Regions from separate parts of the Pseudoalteromonas spongiae UST010723-006 genome, predicted to be linked through region 2. Evidence: predicted binding sites of a transcription regulator. Region 2 holds the regulator's gene; the other holds the start of a gene.

Region 1 (8,004 bases), 660 kb from region 2:
TCAAGCATTTCTTTTAGGTTAAGTAGTTTAGGTTGACCATTATCTAGCGCAACCATGTTCATACCAAACACTGTTTGCATTTGTGTTTGTGCATACAGGTTGTTTAGAACAACTTCGCCTACTTCACCACGTTTAATTTCGATAACAATGCGCATACCGTCTTTATCAGACTCATCACGCAGTGCACTGATGCCCTCAATTTTCTTGTCTTTAACAAGTTCAGCAATCTTTTCAATTAAACGTGCTTTGTTAACTTGGTACGGGATTTCGTGAACAATAATTGTTTCTTTACCCGTTTTTTCGTTAACTTGAACTTCTGCTTTGGCGCGGATATAAACTTTACCACGGCCTGTTTTATACGCTTGCTCGATACCTTTTTTGCCGCTGATAATACCCGCTGTTGGGAAATCAGGGCCTGGGATATAATCGATAAGCTCTTCAATTTGTATTTCAGGGTTTTCAATAACCGCTAAACAGCCGTTAATTACCTCAGATAAATTGTGTGGCGGAATGTTAGTCGCCATACCTACCGCGATACCCGATGCACCGTTTACTAACAAGTTAGGAACTCGTGTTGGTAGTACCGCTGGGATTTTTTCCGTACCATCATAGTTATCAACGTAATCAACCGTTTCTTTTTCAAGATCCGCTAATAATTGATGGGCCATTTTAGCCATACGTACTTCGGTATAACGCATCGCAGCAGCGCTGTCGCCGTCTACCGAACCGAAGTTACCTTGACCATCAACTAATAAATAACGAAGTGAGAACGGCTGAGCCATACGTACAATCGTATCGTAAACCGCGCTATCACCATGTGGGTGATATTTACCGATTACGTCACCTACAACACGTGCAGACTTTTTATAAGGTTTGTTCCAATCATTATTGAGTTCATTCATTGCGAAAAGTACGCGGCGATGAACTGGTTTTAAACCATCTCGTACATCAGGAAGCGCACGTCCTACAATTACGCTCATGGCATAATCGAGGTATGAATTTTTTAATTCATCTTCAATATTGATTGGAAGGATTTCATTGGCGAGATCTGTCATCCGATTTCTCTTCCTTCAATCGTGTATTAATTCAGTTATTATTTTTATAACCAAAGCATGCTAACACAAAAAATCATTATTTACAGGTTGTAAGCGGTAGTCTTTTTATAAAAAATCCCTTTATAATGCCCTCAAATCACTCTGGATGCTTTTTATGACCGTTCAACAAAATGTAGATGCAAGTGAAATTGCAAAATTTGAAGCCATGGCCGACCGTTGGTGGGACCTTAATGGTGAATTTAAACCGCTACACGAAATAAACCCGCTTCGTTTAGACTTTATTAACTTATATAGCCAAGGCATTTTCTCAAAAAATGTATTAGATGTTGGCTGCGGTGGCGGTATATTAGCTGAAAGCATGGCTAAACTAGGCGCGCATGTGACGGGCATTGATATGGGTGAAGAGCCCTTAAATGTTGCTAAATTACATGCATTAGAAGTGGGCGTTTCCCTTAACTATGAAAAAGTGACCGCTGAAGCGTTTGCCGAGCAAAACCCTCAGCAATTTGATGTTGTTACGTGTATGGAAATGCTTGAGCATGTACCGGACCCTGAATCGGTAATCGCATCATTAGCAACATTGGTGAAGCCTGGTGGTCATGTGTTTATGTCAACGCTTAATAAAACACTTAAAGGGTATTTATTTGCCATTGTCGGTGCCGAGCACTTACTTAAGATTGTGCCAAAAGGCACACACGACCACGACAAATTCATCAAGCCTGCAACTTTGATTAATTGGGCTGAAAAATACGGCCTTAAAGCGCGCATTATGAAAGGGTTAAGTTACAATCCGCTTGGTCAAACGTATAGTTTAACCAACGATGTGTCAGTTAACTATATGATCCATTTCGAAAAGTTAGCATAAAATGTATCAAGCAGTATTGTTTGATTTAGATGGCACCTTAATCGACAGTGCGGATGATTTAGGTGCTGCGCTTAACTTTGTGTTGGCCAAACATAATAAACCGACGGTAAGTGCAGAAACATATCGTACGCAGGCCTCTAACGGTACGCTTGCATTACTCAAACTTGGTTTTGGTGATGAATGGCGACATTTCTCAAACGACGAACAAACACATTTAAAAGAAGCGTTTCTTACTTATTACGCGAACAATTTATGGTGTAAAAGCCGTTTTTACCAAGGTATTGTGCCACTAATTACGTTTTTAGATGAGCACGCAGTTCCTTGGTCGATTGTGACAAATAAACCAAAGCACTTAACTAACCCCCTTGTTGCGCAAATCACACAATTTGCAAACTGCAAAAATATTGTATCGGGTGACACACTTGAGCGGGCCAAGCCCTACCCTGATCCTTTGCTTTACAGCTGTGAATTAATGAAGGTTGATCCTAGGTGTTGCATCTATGTCGGTGACGATGAGCGCGATATCATTGCTGGCAAATCTGCGGGGATGAAAACAGCTTCGGCGCTTTGGGGATATTTAAATGGCAACCCTGTTTCAAGCTGGCAATCTGACTTTAGCTTTACCAACGCCTGCTCACTGCTTAACCATATATCTAGTTACTATGGTAAAAAATAACCACTAGATATAGTGGTTATTTTAATCTCGGACCCAAAAACAATACCTTGTGAATTTGCAACAAATAAATTTTAAATATTTTTTTTTATCGTATTTTTTTCGTTGTTTTTTCACATAGACTAAACACACTTTACTTAACAAGTTAGTGGATGCTAACAGACTAGTTAGTAAAAAATTGATCACAAATTATCTCGCTTTTCTAGGCCTTGAAAAAAGACGCATACCCCTCTATCTTGTGATCATCTGTGATGGCGACACCATATCTAGTAGCTAAGCGAAAAACGAGCACTAGTGGTAATTTCGCCTGAGCCGTGCGCTTAAATAATAGGACAAAAGTCCAGTTTAATATTTCGACATAATAAAAATTTTTTGCTCGTTTGAAGGAAATTGCAGGCATAACTATGAACCAAGAGCTTTCAGTCAGTAAACGTGACGGTCGCAAGGAACCGCTTGACCTAGACAAAATTCACCGCGTTATTGCATGGGCAGCAGAAGGCCTAAATAACGTATCTGTATCGCAAGTAGAACTAAAATCACACATTCAGTTTTACGACGGTATCCGTACAGAAGATATTCACGAAACCATTATCAAAGCTGCTGCTGATCTAATTTCGAAAGAAACACCAGATTATCAGTACCTTGCTGCGCGTTTGGCAATTTTCCATTTGCGTAAGAAAGCCTATGGTAAATTTGAGCCACCGAAACTATATGATCATATGGTTAAGATGGTTGAAATGAACAAGTATGATCCACATCTACTTGCCGACTATAGCCTGCAGGAAATCGAAGAGCTTGACGCATATATTGATCATTCTCGTGATCTTACCTTCAGCTATGCTGCCGTTAAGCAGTTAGAAGGTAAATACCTTGTGCAAAACCGTGTTACCGGTGAGATTTATGAAAGCGCGCAGTTCCTTTATATTTTAGTTGCAGCATGTTTATTCTCAAAATATCCGAAAGACACGCGTTTAGACTATGTAAAACGTTTTTATGACGCGACATCGACGTTTAAGATCTCATTACCAACGCCAATTATGGCGGGTGTGCGTACCCCTACACGTCAATTCAGTTCATGCGTACTGATTGAATGTGACGATAGTCTAGATTCAATTAATGCAACGTCATCGTCGATTGTAAAATACGTAAGCCAACGTGCTGGTATTGGTATTAATGCTGGTCGAATTCGCGCATTAGGTAGCCCAATTCGCAGCGGTGAAGCATTCCACACTGGCTGTATTCCTTTCTACAAGCACTTCCAAACGGCAGTTAAAAGCTGTTCACAAGGCGGTGTACGTGGTGGCGCGGCAACCCTATTCTACCCGTTATGGCACTTAGAAGTTGAAAACCTACTGGTGCTTAAAAACAACCGTGGTGTTGATGACAACCGTGTTCGTCACTTAGATTACGGCGTTCAGTTTAACAAAGTAATGTATTCGCGTTTAATTAAAGACGATTACATCACGCTGTTTAGCCCGTCAGATGTGCCTGGTCTTTACGATGCATTCTTTGAAGATCAAGATGAGTTCGAGCGCTTATACGTACAATACGAACAAGATGAATCAATTCGTAAAAAACGTATTAAAGCGATTGAATTATTCTCTATGTTTGCCCAAGAGCGTGCAAGCACAGGTCGTATTTACCTACAAAACGTAGACCACACAAATACACATAGCCCGTTTGATTCAAAAGTAGCACCAATTCGTCAGTCTAACTTGTGTTTAGAAATTGCGCTTCCTACTAAGCCGTTAAAACACGTAATGGACGAAGAAGGTGAAATTGCACTGTGTACGCTTTCTGCGTTCAACCTAGGTGCGATTAAATCACTTGATGAATTAGACGAATTAGCAGAACTTGCTGTACGTGCACTAGATAACTTACTAGATTATCAAGATTACCCTGTACCGGCTGCATATAACGCAACTATGGGTCGTCGTACGTTAGGTATTGGTGTAATTAACTACGCTTATTACCTTGCGAAAAACGGTGTTAAGTATTCAGACGGTTCAGCAAACGCGTTAACTCACCGTACATTTGAGGCAATTCAATATTACTTAATGAAAGCGTCAAATGAACTTGCTAAAGAAAAAGGCGCATGTCCTAAGTTTAACGAAACAACGTACGCAAAAGGCATTATGCCAATTGATACCTACAAGAAAGATCTTGATGCGGTATGTAATGAGCAATTGCACCTTGATTGGGATGGCCTACGTGACAGCATTGTTAAACACGGTATGCGTAACTCAACGTTATCTGCGTTAATGCCGTCAGAAACGTCATCGCAAATCTCTAACGCAACCAATGGTATTGAGCCACCGCGTGGACACATCAGTGTTAAAGCGAGTAAAGACGGTATCTTAAAGCAAGTAGTACCAGAGTACGAGCGCTTGCAAGATGCGTACGAGTTACTTTGGGATATTCCAAGCAACGATGGTTACTTGCAATTGGTGGGTATTATGCAGAAATTTATCGACCAAACCATTTCTGCTAACACAAATTATGATCCAAATAAGTTTGAAGGCGGTAAAGTTCCAATGAAGCTATTGCTTAAGGATTTACTAACTGCATACAAACTTGGTGTTAAAACACTTTACTACCACAACACCCGTGATGGTGCATCGGATTCTCAGGACGAGCTTAAGCCAGAGCCTGAAGATGATGGCTGTGCAGGCGGCGCGTGTAAGATCTAAATCCCAGCGGGCAAAGTATACACTCTTTGCCCGCTAGTTTGTTTTCTCTAGAGTTAATAATAATATGTCGTATTCAACATTTAGTCGCGAGCATAATGACCAACTAAAAGAACCAATGTTCTTTGGACAAACTGTTAATGTTTCGCGCTATGATCAACAAAAGCATCCTATTTTTGAAAAGCTAATTGAAAAGCAACTTTCGTTCTTCTGGCGTCCTGAAGAAGTTGACGTAAGCAAAGACCGCATCGACTTCGAGGGTTTACCAGAGCACGAAAAGCACATTTTCTTGAGTAACTTAAAATACCAAACACTACTTGATAGTGTACAAGGTCGTTCACCAAATGTTGCGTTACTCCCTATCGTATCAATTCCAGAACTTGAAACTTGGATTGAAACGTGGGCGTTCAGTGAAACAATTCACAGCCGTTCGTACACCCACATTATTCGCAATGTAACAAAACAGCCAGAACTGATTTTTGACGACATTGTTACCAATGAAAAAATTGCAGAGCGCGCAGAAGAAGTGACGCGTTACTATGATGAACTAATCAGCTTAACGACGATTTACAACGAATACGGTGAAGGCAAACACCAAATTAACGGTGAAGAAGTAAAGATCAATCTATTCGATCTTAAAAAGAAACTGTATCTTTGCATCATGTCAGTAAACATTTTAGAAGCAATCCGCTTCTATGTTAGTTTTGCTTGCTCGTTTGCGTTTGCAGAACGTGAATTGATGGAAGGTAATGCGAAAATCATCAAGCTTATCGCACGTGATGAAGCGCTTCACTTATCGGGCACACAGCACATTCTAAACATTATGCAAGAAGGTGATGACGACCCTGAAATGGCCATTGTTGCAGCGCAATGCCGCGAAGAATCGATTGCAATGTTCACCAAGGCAGCAGAGCAAGAAAAAGAATGGGCAGAATACTTATTCAAAGACGGCTCAATGATTGGCTTAAACAAAGACATTCTTTGCCAGTATGTTGAATACATTACAAATGTACGTATGGCAGCCGTTGGTTTACCAACTGTATTTGAAACCAGCTCAAACCCAATTCCTTGGATCAACGCGTGGTTAGTTTCAGATAACGTACAGGTAGCACCACAAGAAGCTGAAATTAGTTCTTACCTTGTCGGTCAAATTGATTCAGAAGTAAATGCTTCTGACTTTGGTGACTTTGATCTTTGATGAGCAAAGTTACTGTTGTAAATACTGATCAGAGTCTTGAATTCGACTCTGATCAGCCAAATCTACTCACCTTCTTAGAAAAAAATAAAATCCAAACACAATTTCACTGCCGTGAAGGGTTTTGCGGTGCCTGCCGCTGTAAGCTAGTCAGTGGCAAGGTCGACTACCAACAGGAACCATTGGCATTTGTTCGTAAAGGTGAGATTTTATTGTGTTGCGCCACGCCACTTGAAGATATCGAAATAGACATTCCAAAGTTTTAAAGCTGCCTACTCCTCTTTCTGTATTTCGCCGTAATAATTCCGTAATTAGAAACAATTAATATATGTAATGATATAACAATTTATTTATTTGTACGTGCGATGATGTTACAGTATCACATAACACGTATTTTTTTAATCTTACTGAAGTATTCGTTATGAAAAAATCTCTCATTAGCTTGGCAGTGCTAAGCGTAGTATTCCCTCTTAGCTCACACGCTGCACAGATTTCAGGACAATTAACTGATAATTCAGGCAAGCCAATTACTGGTGTTGCAGTGCATGTTCATGGTAAAGAAAAAACTGTTACAACCAACAGTGAAGGTCAATATCAAATTGAACTGGATGCTGATAGCCAGCTACATTTCAGTAAAGATGGTTTTCTAGACAAACGCATTAGCGTTAAAAACCAAGCGCAAACAATCAATTTTGTACTAGAAAAATCATCAATTGAAGCAATCACTGTATATGCTTCAGCGCTTCACAAAAGTAACCTTGAGATGGCCTCTCCTGTAGCAGTGCTTGCAGGAGACGAGCTCAAAGATAAATCATCTAATACACTCGGTGAAACCCTAAATAGACTACCGGGTGTTAGCCAAACATATTTTAGTTCTGTCGCGTCTTCACCTGTTATTCGAGGTTTAGATGGCCCACGTGTACGCGTTATGCAAAATGGTTTAGAAAGTAGTGATGCATCGCGCGTTGGCCCTGATCACGCAAACACCAACGAAACATTAAGCGCAGAACAAATTGAAGTACTGCGTGGACCAGCAACATTGCTGTATGGTTCAGGAGCAATTGGCGGTGTAGTGAATGTGGTCGATGGCCGTATTCCGACAACTAACTACGAGTCGTTAGAAGGTGCTGTTGAATATAAACACGATACCGTTAACGAAGGCAATACAGCAGCATTTGTACTAAATGGTGGTGATAATGGCTTTAATTTCCATCTCGATGGTTTAAAACGTAAAACTGAAGACACCGAAGTGCCAAAGTTTGAAGCGCATCACGAAGAGCACGAAGAAGAGCATGAAGGCGAAGACCACGCAGATGAGCATGACGAAGAAGTATTAGATTCAATTGAAAACAGTTTTATTGACACAACTGCATTCAATTTAGGCACAAGCTATGTGAACGAACACCTAGTTGTAGGGGTTTCTTATGGCAAGATTGAATCAGACTACGGTATTCCGGGCCACTCTCATGCACACCACGACCATGATCATGGACATGAACACGAAGAAGAAGACCATGGGCATGAAGATG
Region 2 (8,004 bases):
AACTCAACGCGTTCAGTGCATTTGTTTGATGATTTTGACCAGCTGGCAATCCCGTATCGCGCAATTGCGACCGATTTATCGACCAGTGAAGCCGTGGTAATTTCATCTGGTAGTATTGCTGAAGCAATGCAAGCTTCGGCCTCGGTACCCGGGGCTGTGCAGCCGACCGAAATTGATGGTCGCTTGCTGGTTGATGGTGGCATCGCCAATAATTTGCCGGTTGACGTAGTAAAAGAGATGGGCGCAGATATCGTTATAGCCGTAGATATAGGTGCATCACTTGCTCAGTCGAATGAGTTCACATCAACCATGGAAGTACTTGGCCAACTTTCTACCATTTTGACCAATGCCTCAACACAATGGCAAAAACGTTTGCTAAGTGAAAAAGATATTTATATTCGCCCCGACATTGATGACTTAAGCACCACCGACTGGGCTGATTTAGAAGAGTCGTTAGTGCGCGGCCTTGCCGCTGCAAAAATCGCAGAACCAAAACTGCAATCCTTAGCTATTTCACCGAGTGCATTTGAGGCGTATCAAGTCGCTAAGCGCGAGCGCAGCCAAGTGTGGTTTCAGCCAATTTATAACCCAGTACTTGCGATTTCGTTGGATAATTTGTCAGATGTAAATAATAAATTGATACTCAAACACTTTTCGATTAACCCAGGAGACACTCCGTCAGAGCATGATGTGCAGCAGGCGGTAAATCGCGTTTATGCGCTCAATGAATTTGAGCGTGTTGAAACCGAGTTTAAAGATACCGAGCAAGGGCGAGTGTTGGTATTAAAAACAATTGGTAAATCGTGGGGGCCAAACTATTTAGATTTTGGCGCTAATTATCAAAGTGACGTGACAGTAAACTCGGTGCTCTCAATTGATATGGCGTTTACGCGCGGCAATATTAATCGCTATGGAGGGCTTTGGCGCAATGAGATCTCGCTTGGTTTTGAAGAGTATATCGCGACCGAATTTTATCAACCACTAAACGCAGAAGATGACTATTATGCGAGTGCTCGCCTCGCGTTTATCAAAGACAGATACAAGCTACAAACGGTAACGCAAGCGTACTTTGATTTAGAAAAGAATCACCTACGTGGTAATTTGGCGCTCGGTTACAACATTAATAATTTTTGGCGATTTGAGTTTGGCACAATACGTGATGTAGGCGAACTTGAACAAAAATCATTGATAAATGATAAATTCCCCTTTGATCAAACGGGGTTTTACAGCAGTTTGATGTATGACACCTTAGATAGCATTAGTTTTCCAACCCAAGGTAATCGACTACGTGTTTATTATGGGCGTTTTAAAGAAGCGTACGATGATCGCCTGGACCCAATCGACAGTCGCTATGCCAGTAAATACAAAATTGATTGGCGCGGCGCTTTTTCTATTCGCCACCACGGCTTAGTTGGCACAGCATCGTATACCAGTTATGAATCAGACGGTACATTTACCGTTAATACTGAGCGCTTGGGTGGTTTTTTAAACTTATCAGGTTATGGCAAAAACGTGTTAAACGGTCCTAAAAAAACGTTTGGCGCAGTGATTTATCAATACGATTTAGGACGCGATATGCTTAATATGACCAGCATGCCACTTTACCTTGGTGTGAGTGCTGAAGTAGGTAATGTGTGGGATATTCAACAAAGCGTCGATTTATCTGAGCTTATTTTTGCCAGCAGCTTGTTTGTTGGCACCGATACACGCTTTGGCCCAGCTGCATTTGGTTTTGGCGCAACCGACGATGGCGAATCCAGCTTTTTTGTATCATTAGGCAAACACTGGTAGTTGCATAATTAAATTTAATGGATGGTTTGTGTTGTATTTTAAATATTTATATTTCGATTTAAAAATATCATTAAAAATACACTGTGAAAAATTTTCAATCCCTGTTTAAATAACTTCACATATACAAAGTAGGCAAGGGCGCTTTTTAAGCGTACAATACGCCCTTTATCCCACAACCATCTTCTATTTAGGAGTAACCATGTTAGAACGTAGCATGAATATCTCGGATTTTGATCCAGAACTATTTGGCGCAATGGAAAAAGAAAAGCAGCGTCAAGAAGAGCACATCGAACTTATCGCGTCTGAAAACTACTGTAGCCCGCGTGTACTTGAAGCACAAGGTTCTCAGTTAACTAACAAATACGCGGAAGGTTACCCTTACAAGCGTTACTACGGTGGTTGTGAGCACGTTGATGTTGTTGAGCAATTAGCAATTGATCGCGCTAACGAATTATTCGGTACAGATTACGCAAACGTGCAACCGCACGCGGGTTCGCAAGCAAACGCGGCAGTATTCCAAGCGTTACTTCAGCCGGGCGACACAGTTTTAGGTATGAGCCTTGCACACGGCGGTCACCTAACTCACGGTTCACACGTAAACTTCTCAGGTAAAACGTACAACGCAGTTCAGTACGGCCTAAACGAAGAAACTGGCGAAATCGACTACGCACAAGTTGAAGCGCTAGCACTAGAGCACAAGCCTAAAATGATTATCGGTGGTTTCTCAGCATACTCAGGTATTGTTGATTGGGCTAAATTCCGTGAAATCGCAGACAAAGTAGGTGCTTACCTTCTAGTTGATATGGCACACGTTGCTGGCCTTGTTGCTGCAGGCGTATACCCAAGCCCAGTGCCATTTGCACACGTGGTTACGACAACAACACACAAAACACTAGCGGGTCCTCGTGGTGGCTTAATCGTGTCTAACTGTGGTGACGAAGAGATTTACAAAAAGTTAAACTCTGCGGTATTCCCAGGTGGTCAAGGTGGTCCTTTATGTCACGTAATCGCTGCTAAAGCGGTTGCATTTAAAGAAGCACTAGAGCCAGAGTTCAAAGCATACCAAACACAAGTTGTTAAGAATGCGCAAGCTATGGTTGAAGTATTTAAAGCACGTGGTTACGACGTTGTTTCTGGTAAAACAGACAACCACCTATTCTTACTTGATTTAATCAACAAAGATATCACAGGTAAAGATGCGGACGCAGCACTTGGTAATGCTTACATTACAGTTAACAAAAACTCAGTACCAAACGACCCACGTTCTCCGTTTGTAACGTCTGGTCTGCGTATCGGTTCTCCTGCAATCACGCGTCGTGGTTTTAAAGAAGCAGAAGCAAAAGAGTTAACTGGCTGGATCTGTGATGTGCTAGACAACATCGAAGATACAAAAGTACAAGATGAAGTACGTGAGAAAGTAAAAGCAATTTGTGCGAAACACCCTGTTTACGCATAATGTTTTCTCATTGTTAACATGATATGATAAGGCCGCTTTTTTGCGGCCTTTTTTCTTTCGAGAGTTGTTTATGCATTGTCCTTTTTGTACAGCCAATGACACCAAAGTTATCGATTCACGCTTAGTAGGTGGTGGTCATCAGGTTCGCCGCCGTCGCGAATGTAATGAATGTCACGAACGTTTTACTACCTTTGAAGGTGCTGAGCTTGTTATGCCACGCGTAATCAAGCAAGACGGCAGCCGAGAACCGTTTAATGAAGATAAACTTCGCAATGGTTTGCATCGTGCGCTAGAAAAACGCCCTGTCAGTACAGAACAAGTAGAAGAAGTAGTACACCAAATTAAATCGCAATTGCGTGCAACAGGTGAGCGCGAAGTTGACAGTAAAACGGTCGGCGAATTTATTATGGAAGCGCTGAAAAAACTCGATAAAGTTGCTTACGTACGTTTTGCATCTGTTTACCGCTCATTTGAAGACATTAAAGAATTTGGCGAAGAAATCGCACGCTTAGGTGAGTAATCTGATGCACAACAATCGCTTTTCTGAATGTGATCACAAATATATGGCGCGCGCTATCGAGCTTGCTAAACGCGGTCGATTTACCACCACGCCTAACCCCAACGTAGGTTGCGTTTTAGTTAAAGATAATCAAATCATCGGTGAAGGCTTTCATATTCAAGCAGGTGGTCCTCATGCCGAAGTGCATGCACTGAAAATGGCAGGTGACAATGCTAAAGGGGCAACCGCGTACGTCACGCTAGAACCGTGTTCGCATTATGGTCGCACGCCGCCATGTGCTGAAGGCCTAATTAAAGCAGGCGTTAGCCGAGTTGTCGCTGCTATGGTGGATCCAAACCCAGAAGTCGCAGGTCGCGGTTTAAAAATGCTCGAAGATGCCGGAATCGAAACCGATTTTGGCTTATTAAACGATGAAGCCGAAGCACTCAATTTGGGCTTTTTAAAACGCATGCGCACCAACTTGCCTTTTGTACGCTGTAAATTAGCGGCAAGCCTTGATGGCAAAACGGCACTTGAAAATGGTGAAAGTAAATGGATTACCAGTAGTGAATCGCGCCGCGCAGTGCAAGATTTACGGGCAGAAAGTTGTGCGGTACTGTCAGGGGCAGATACCGTTATTGTCGATAATGCGAAATTAAATGTCCGCCCTGATGAATTGACAGATACTGATGCAAAACACAGTACTCGCCAGCCAATCCGCGTGATTATTGATTCGCAAAATCGACTAACGCCGGATCTCGCGTTATTTCAGCAACCATCTAAAATAATTATTGCACGTACAACACTTGATAAATCGCACACTTGGCCGCATTTTGTTGAACAAGTAGTGGTTGAGCAAAACAATAGCAAAGTAGATTTACGCGCTTTATTGTTATTATTAGCCGAGCGCGGCGTTAACTTAGTACTGTTAGAAGCGGGCGCAACCTTGGCAGGTAAAATGTTTGAACAGCAGCTGGTCGATGAACTTGTTCTGTTTATGGCGCCTAAATTGATGGGGCACAGTAGTAAGAGCTTGATTAACTTGCCAACATTTACAACCATGTCTCAAGTCCCTGAACTTGAAATAAACACACTCAAGCAAGTTGGACAGGATATCTGTCTACATGCATTAGTAAAAAGAAATTAATATGTTTACAGGCATTATAGAAGCAACCGGAAACGTTGCGGCAATTGAAATGATTGCTGGCGACATGCGCGTTACCATTAACTCAGGCAAACTTGATTTGGCTGATGTTAAATTAGGTGACAGCATTGCAACCAATGGCGTATGTCTAACGGTTATTGCTTTAACAGGCCACGGCTATGTAGCCGATGTATCAAAAGAAACCCTATCGTTAACCAACTTTGAAAGCTACCAAGTTGGGCAAACCGTTAACCTTGAAAAAGCGTTAATGCCACAATCGCGTTTAGGCGGTCATTTAGTTTCTGGGCATATAGACGGCATTGCAACCGTAACCCGTATTGAAGCCAATGCCCGTGCAACCGATTATTGGCTTTGTGCACCAGCGCAATTACTCAAGTATATCCCGTATAAAGGCTCGGTTTGCATTGATGGCATTAGCCTTACGGTAAACGAAATAAACGACAACGAATTTAAGCTAACCATTGTGCCGCACACAGCAGGCGAAACCACGATTAGTGGCTTTAAAGTAGGTAGCAAAGTGAATTTAGAAGTGGATCAGCTCGCACGTTATTTGGAGCGTTTAATGATGCCACAGCAAGATGCAAAACCAACCAGTTCTCTCACTCATGAGCTTCTAGCGCAAGCTGGCTTTATGAATCGATAACCAGTCGCAAGCAAAGGTAACAAAATGGGCTTACACACTGCAGCAGAAATTATTGAAGATATCCGTCTAGGCAAAATGGTCATTCTGATGGATGACGAAGACCGTGAAAATGAAGGCGACTTAATTATGGCATCTGAGCACATCAGTGCCGATGCAATTAACTTTATGGCGACACATGGCCGTGGTTTGATTTGTTTAACGCTAACACAAGAGCGTTGCCAGCAACTTAACTTACCACTAATGGTAAGCAATAACGGCGCACAGTTTTCTACCAATTTTACCATGTCGATTGAAGCGGCAAAGGGTGTAACAACGGGTATTTCAGCAGCAGACCGTGCACGCACAGTACAAGCTGCAGTGGCAAAGGGTGCGGTACCTGAAGATATCGTACAGCCAGGTCACATTTTTCCAATTATGGCGCAACCGGGTGGTGTATTGACTCGTGCAGGACACACAGAAGCCGGTTGTGATTTAGCGCGCTTAGCAGGCTGCGAGCCATCTTCAGTGATCGTTGAAATACTCAATCCAGATGGCACCATGGCGCGCCGTCCAGACTTAGAAATTTTTGCTAAAGAGCACGGTTTAAAAATGGGTACCATTGCGGATTTAATTGAATACCGCAACTTAAATGAAGCCACTATTGAACGTGTAGCAGAATGTAAATTGCCAACTGAACACGGTGAGTTTGACCTTGTGACCTATAAAGACACAATTGACGGTCAACTTCATTACGCAATGAAAAAAGGTGATGTAAAAGAAGATGACGCAACCTTAGTACGTGTTCACTTACAAAGTACGTTTAACGATATTTTATTGTCAGATCGCGCATCCGATCGCAGCTGGACACTGTCAGGTGCGATGAAGTACATCGCTGAAAATAACGGTGTATTAGTTATTTTAGCGAAACACGAAAACCCAGAAGAACTTGAACACCTGTTTAAAGCGTTTGAAGCACAAGACAAAGGCGAAAGCCCGAGCGTGCGAAAGTTCCAAGGTACATCGCGCACCGTAGGCGTAGGCTCACAAATTTTGGCTGATTTAGGCATTCATAAAATGCGCTTAATGAGCATGCCGAAGAAGTACCATGCGATTTCAGGTTTTGGCTTAGAAGTAGTGGAATACGTTGAGCCGCAATAGGCTCAACCACAAGCCTAAAAATAAGCCTAAAAAAATTTAATTTAGTATGATAAAATTCGCGCCTTTGCGATTGCGCGATAAATGAATTAGCCAAAGAGAAGGGCATAAAATGAAAGTGATTGAAGGTAAATTAAACGCTCAAGGGAAAAAGTTTGCTATCGTTATTTCTCGCTTTAACGATTTCATTGGTAAAAGCTTACTTGATGGTGCAGTTGATACCTTAAAGCGTATTGGTGATGTAAATGACGACGATATTACCGTTGTTTATGTGCCGGGTGCTGTAGAGCTTCCTCTAGCAGCTAAGCGCATCGCAGCAAAGAAAGAATTTGATGCAATCATTTCACTTGGTGTGATTATTCGTGGTGGTACGCCGCACTTTGACTTAGTTGCTAATGAGTCAAATAAAGGCCTAGCAAGTGTATCGCTAGACTACGATATTCCTGTAGCGTTTGGTGTTTTAACAACTGAAAACATCGAGCAAGCAATTGAGCGTGCGGGCACCAAAATGGGCAACAAAGGTGGCGAAGCTGCTTTAGGTGCGCTAGAAATGGTTAACCTGTTAGAACAAATTTAAGGGTACTTAATGAAACCAGCAGCTAGACGTAAAGCTCGTAAACTGGCGTTACAAGCAATTTATTCATGGCAAGTAAGCGGTAATCCGGTTGCAGATATCGAACAACAAATGCTTGTTGAAAACGATGTAAGCAAAATTGATGTGGATTATTTTAAAGACTTAGCACGTGGTGTTGCAGTCAATCATAAGGCACTAGATGAAGCTGTTACGCCGCATTTAGATCGTCCTTTTGAAGAAATCGATTTAATCGAGAAAGCGATTTTGCGTCTGTCTTGTTATGAACTTAAGTTCCGCGAAGACGTACCTTATAAAGTTGCTATCAATGAAGGTATTGAGCTGGCAAAACTATTTGCTGCTGAAGATAGCCATAAGTTTGTGAATGGGGTGCTAGATAAGACCCAGAATCAGCTTAGAAAGAAATAATTGGAGAGCCGGCTTTAGGCCGGCTTTTTTGTGCATGCAAGAATTTGAATTAATCTCTCACTTTTTCAAAGGCCGCGGTGTCGCACGTAAAGATGTCTCATTGAGCATTGGTGATGATGCAGCACTGATAAACGTTCCTGAAAACTGTCAATTAGCCGTGACCACAGACACCCTTGTTGAAGGTGTTCACTTTTTTAAAGATATTGACCCAAAAGCACTCGGTTACAGAGCACTTGCCGTAAACTTAAGTGATTTAGCTGCAATGGGCGCAGAGCCAGCGTGGATTTCTGTGGCGCTTACGCTGCCAAACGCCGAG

The links. The regulator NrdR, encoded in region 2, represses ribonucleotide reductase genes. The targets are predictions, from matches to a motif close to AAACACNANATNTNGTGTTT.
Region 1: the regulator NrdR is predicted to act here: its motif matches at 2,849-2,868, upstream of nrdA (class 1a ribonucleoside-diphosphate reductase subunit alpha).

The regions. Positions count from the first base shown of each region.
Region 1 is NZ_CP011039.1:1,554,612-1,562,615, forward strand. Features, by position in the region: gene gyrA (DNA gyrase subunit A) at 1-1,055, opposite strand, end outside; gene ubiG (bifunctional 2-polyprenyl-6-hydroxyphenol methylase/3-demethylubiquinol 3-O-methyltransferase UbiG) at 1,210-1,920, shown strand; gene PSPO_RS07340 (HAD family hydrolase) at 1,922-2,596, shown strand; gene nrdA (class 1a ribonucleoside-diphosphate reductase subunit alpha) at 2,998-5,283, shown strand; gene nrdB (class Ia ribonucleoside-diphosphate reductase subunit beta) at 5,348-6,478, shown strand; gene yfaE (class I ribonucleotide reductase maintenance protein YfaE) at 6,478-6,741, shown strand; gene PSPO_RS07365 (TonB-dependent receptor) at 6,897-8,004, shown strand, end outside.
Region 2 is NZ_CP011039.1:2,218,388-2,226,391, reverse strand. Features, by position in the region: gene PSPO_RS10330 (patatin-like phospholipase family protein) at 1-1,791, shown strand, start outside; gene glyA (serine hydroxymethyltransferase) at 1,991-3,247, shown strand; gene nrdR (transcriptional regulator NrdR) at 3,318-3,767, shown strand; gene ribD (bifunctional diaminohydroxyphosphoribosylaminopyrimidine deaminase/5-amino-6-(5-phosphoribosylamino)uracil reductase RibD) at 3,772-4,893, shown strand; gene PSPO_RS10310 (riboflavin synthase) at 4,895-5,554, shown strand; gene ribBA (bifunctional 3,4-dihydroxy-2-butanone-4-phosphate synthase/GTP cyclohydrolase II) at 5,579-6,691, shown strand; gene ribH (6,7-dimethyl-8-ribityllumazine synthase) at 6,801-7,265, shown strand; gene nusB (transcription antitermination factor NusB) at 7,275-7,688, shown strand; gene thiL (thiamine-phosphate kinase) at 7,723-8,004, shown strand, end outside.